DNA from 2 places in the Pseudoalteromonas sp. SG44-5 genome. Region 1 is predicted to be linked to the other one. Evidence: riboswitches for the same ligand, from Rfam matches in the RefSeq annotation. Region 1 holds a riboswitch; the other holds the start of a gene.
The links. Region 1 has a riboswitch for cobalamin ahead of H5079_RS08780 (ABC transporter ATP-binding protein). Riboswitches for the same ligand answer to the same signal wherever they lie in the genome.

Region 1 (2,408 bases):
GACGCCCCAGACGATATCCCAAATAAATAAGGATCTGCTAACGGATTACGCGTCACGGTTTGCAAAATAAGCCCGGCAATGGCTAAACCACTGCCAGCTAAAAATGCCAGTAATGTGCGTGGCATTCTTAATTCAACAATAATTCGAGTGTTAAAGGAGCCCTCTGTTGAGGTGAAAATACTTTTAAATACATCAGTTAATGATGTGTCGGCAGCGCCATAACTCAGCGCCGTAAATAACGTAAATAATGCAGCTAGTACTGTGACTAAAAGTGCTATTGAATGATTGTTAAGCATGCGCATATTATTCATACCCATAAAAGTAAGTAATATGTGGAATAACACCACCTAGTTTAGACATTTGCGGGTGGTGGCTTACTTGTGCACATACACCAAATACATCATTGAGCATGTCCTCGCTGAGCACATCGATGGGAGAGCCTGTATTAACAATTTCGCCGTGATTTATAACCACCAGCTCATCGCACATAGCAGCGGCTAAATTTAAATCATGAAACGATGCAAACACAGTAACGCCAAGCGATTTAGCCAACTCCATTACCTGAATTTGATACTTCACATCTAAGTGGCTGGTTGGCTCATCCATAATTAATAGTTGCGGTTGCTGCACCATAGCCCGAGCAATTAATGCACGTTGTTTTTCTCCTCCCGAAAGCGACTCAAAACGTTGGCTTGCATGATCCTGCAAGCCAACTCGCGCTATAGCTTGGTTTATTTTTTGTGTGTCGGCTGTTGTGGTGGTGCTAAATAATGCTTTATGCGGGGTTAACCCAAGTGCAACCACATCTAATAAAGTTAAATTAAATTGTGATGGGGTTTCTTGTAAAACAACCGCAACCTGCTTTGCGTATTCATGGCTTTTTAACTGCCAAATATCAGTATTATTAAATTTAATTTGCCCTGCAGTGGGCTGATTAAAGCGATACAAACACCGCAGTAAACTAGATTTACCTGCGCCATTGGGGCCAATTAAGCCAACGAACTTACCTTGCTTTATTTGCAAATTAACATTGTTGAGGATAGTTTTACTGCCAATATTCCACGACACGTGATTAACATTTAACAATGGTGTATTTAATGGCGTTTGAGTTTGCAATAGTTAGCCCTAGGCAGGAATGCGCTCACTAACAATGCAACTAACTATGGCTAGTACATAACTTGAAGATGAGTAAACCCGCTCGTTAAAATAGTTTATTTGTATCTGACTTAAAGCGTTATGCTAATTACAGTTGCGGGAACAGTTGAGGAGTTGCACCTCATTCCAAATGAATACTCTATTATGGGCGGCTAAGTAAATAATTTAAAGCAAAAAAAACCGCACTTAACAAAGTACGGCTTAAAAAGGCAGTGCTAAGCGCTGCTTAAAATTTATATTCTATACCTACACCTAAGTAGTCTTGGTCAACGTTGTTGTCCATATCGAAATTAGAATAAAAACCAAATAATTTAGTGTTTTTATTTAACTGATGATCAACACCTGCCGAAATAGCCGTTTTGTCATCACTGCCTTTAAAATCCATTGCCTGGTACTGCAATTTAAAGGTATTGCTAGCCATAGTGTAAGCCGCACTTAATAAATAACCGTCGGCCTCACTACTGCCATCAACTTTTTCTTGCGTTTGATACATAGCGCCTAATTTAAAATCGGCTACTTTACCTTGTACTGATGCGCGCACTACATCGTAGCCGTTCACTTCACTATCGGCAGCAATAGCGGCATATATTGCGCTCTTTTTAAGGGCTGCGTCACCATAAGTTACTGCCATTGAATAGCCATTTTTAGCACCTGCTGCATCGCTATCCTCTGCAACAAACGTAGCCAAAAGCTTAAAACCTTGGTAAGAATTAGAGGCATAAGAAACACTACTGCCCATTCTATTTTCACCTTTAAAGGCATTTTTAATGTCGCCTTCAAGGTCGCTAAATAAATCAACTTTACCTTGTGACTGCTTAAGCGCGGTATCGTTACGGCCAATAACAACTTGGCCAAACGCACCTTTTAAACCTATATACTGATTACGAGCAGAGATATTGTCGTCATTATCACCTTTTGAGTCGGCGTCAGAAACATCAACTTGAAATTCAAACTTATAAACAGCTTCTAAGCCATCAGATATTTTTTCAGACCCTTTTAAGCCCAAACGTGATGAGTTACTTTTAATCTCGGTAAAAGACCCCTCACCATCATCCGACGACTGTAGTGTTACGTTCGCTTTACCGTAAAAATCCACTTCAGCAAGCGCATTAAAAGACAAACCACCTAATAAAGCTACACATAAGCTCGACTTTACAAATTTCATGTTATTTCCTCGATAATCACAACAGACTCGTTTTTAATGCAACAGGAGTTTGGCACTGTTAAATGACAAAAATATTACAGCCGTCATA
Region 2 (2,408 bases), on a different contig from region 1:
TTTTCAAAATCATTACTTTCATCACTGCTGTCTGCTGCACTGTACTGATTATCATAACGAGCATAACCTTCATTATACTGAGTTTGTACGGTTAGCTTGCCTAAATAGTCATCGTTATAAGCGATATTGAAGCCAATATTTTTGTTCTCATAAGCGTCTTCATCTGGTGCATGGTTTTGCAGTACATCAAAACCATCGGTTTTTTCAATTCCAGCGTTAAATGATGCACTTAAATCATTTATATTTGTTCCACCCGCCATTTGGTAGCTTTGATAAGCATTGCTGCCAAAAGTAGCATCTAAGCGAATATTATCAGCTTTACGAGTAATAATATTAATCACCCCAGCTAAGGCATCTGAGCCATAAACAGCAGCGCGAGAACCTTTAACAACTTCAATACGCTCAATAGTATTAAGGGCAATATTACTAATACCTTTATAGCCAAGAGTAGCCGAGCCAACTCTAACACCATCAATTAAAATAAGGGTATGGCGTGAACTTGAACCGCGTAGCGAAACACCTGAATTTTGGCCAAAGCCACCATTTGAGTTAATTTGAAAACCAGCTTGAGAAGCCAACAAACTAGGTAAGTTTCGCACATTACTTTTTTCAATATCAGCACGGTCAATTACGCTAACACTGGCCAGCACATTACTAATAGGTTGTTCGAATTTATTAGCTGTAACGGTAATTTTTTCGATTGGTTGCACTGTTGCAGATACTGAAAATGAAAGTGCAGCCGAAATTGCCACACCTAGAGCGGTTTTATTTAACATGATGTCCCCTACCTTTGCCCACCGCAAAGATGTTAATAAGTAAGATTACTTCAAGGCCGGTCTCCGGACTCAGTCAACACTATAATAGCTGCTAATACTTTACCGTTGCGGGGGCAGTGTTGGGGTTGTTATCGTCTTGAAAACGCACCAACTTCCCGATTATCTTGCTGTTAATTTCAATACTTTGAAACGTATACAAAGGTATTAAGCAAGCACCTTGAAAATAGGTCGCTATTGTGAGTATTTTGTTTATAAATGTCAATAGACGTCTATATAGCCAAAGTTTGATTTTTAACGATATAAACCCTCAACAATCACTGTAAAAGAGTTAGATTACATATCAAGTTACTAATAGCAAAAAAGCCAAACTTCATTGCTGTAGCTTGGCTTTTTTAACACAAATTTTTTAAAAATTAGCCTCCTAATCTCTATAATATCTGTAATCTGTTTTATTAATCGCGGAAGTTTTTAAACTGAAATGGCTGGCCTAAATCGGCGCTACGTACTACTTGCATAGCTTCTTGAAGATCATCTCGCTTTTTACCTGTTACGCGTACCTCTTCACCTTGAATGGCGGCTTGTACTTTAACTTTTGAATCTTTAATGGCTTTAACTATTTTTTTAGCCATCTCTTTTTCAATACCTTGCTTTAAACCAACGTTACGAAAAACATTTTTACCCGCTCGGCTAATATCTTGCAATTCAAGGCTTGATACATCCATACCACGCTTAGAAATTTTACTCGCTAAAATATCAAATAATTGTATAACCTGAGAGTCAGCTTCGGCTTTAAGCTTAATTACTTTATCATTTAGCTCAATCGATGCATCAACTCCCCTAAAGTCAAAGCGAGTTTCTAGTTCACGGTTTGCATTATCAACTGCGTTTTTAGCTTCGTTCATTTCTACTTCAGATACAATATCAAATGAAGGCATTGATTTCTCCTAACTATTTTATCTTAATTTTATACTTAATTTATTAAAGCGATTATAACGCTAAAACTATAAATCTTTACACTTTTATGCATCTTGTTCAGGTGCGATACTAAATTAGTTTGATATACTACGGTTTCTTTTTTAAGCGATTTTAGGATTTGTTGTGACAAGGCGTGTTTATCAAGCAATTTTTTTAATTAGTATTGTGGTGTTTACCTTTTTATTTGCGAAAGAAATAAAAGGGGTTGGCAACCTGTTTCCTCATGTTGATAAAGTAGCCCACTTTGGGATATTTTTCATCCTTGCCATAATAATGGATAAAGCGTTTAAACTCCCTTTATACGCACAAATACTTTTATTAGCCGGTTACGGTGCTGCAATAGAAATAATGCAAGACGCACTTCCATATAGGCAAGCATCAATCGCAGATTTTATTGCAGATTTTGCCGGCGCAGCAAGCTACTTTATAATCAAAGCAATTTTAACCCCACGTAAAAAGAACTCTCATGGCTAAAATTCTTATTATTGGCGACGGCGCAATAGGCTTATTATTAGCCCACTTTTTAAGTGCGCAGCATAGTGTAAGCGTGTTAACCCGAAAAAGTACGAGTAACACTCGCTTTTACAGTAGTGACAACAGTGCTTCACAAAAAATAAATGCCTCTTTTATTTCATTAAATGAGCTTAATAGTTTACC

Region 2: another riboswitch for cobalamin. It lies ahead of H5079_RS14200 (TonB-dependent receptor domain-containing protein); the one in region 1 lies ahead of H5079_RS08780 (ABC transporter ATP-binding protein).

What each region holds. Positions count from the first base shown of each region.
Region 1 is NZ_JACJES010000006.1:39,037-41,444, reverse strand. It holds gene H5079_RS08785 (iron ABC transporter permease) at 1-302, opposite strand, end outside; gene H5079_RS08780 (ABC transporter ATP-binding protein) at 304-1,116, opposite strand; cobalamin riboswitch at 1,195-1,336, opposite strand; gene H5079_RS08775 (porin) at 1,382-2,320, opposite strand.
Region 2 is NZ_JACJES010000017.1:20,014-22,421, forward strand. It holds gene H5079_RS14200 (TonB-dependent receptor domain-containing protein) at 1-776, opposite strand, end outside; cobalamin riboswitch at 813-978, opposite strand; gene H5079_RS14205 (YajQ family cyclic di-GMP-binding protein) at 1,229-1,711, opposite strand; gene H5079_RS14210 (VanZ family protein) at 1,875-2,225, shown strand; gene H5079_RS14215 (ketopantoate reductase family protein) at 2,218-2,408, shown strand, end outside.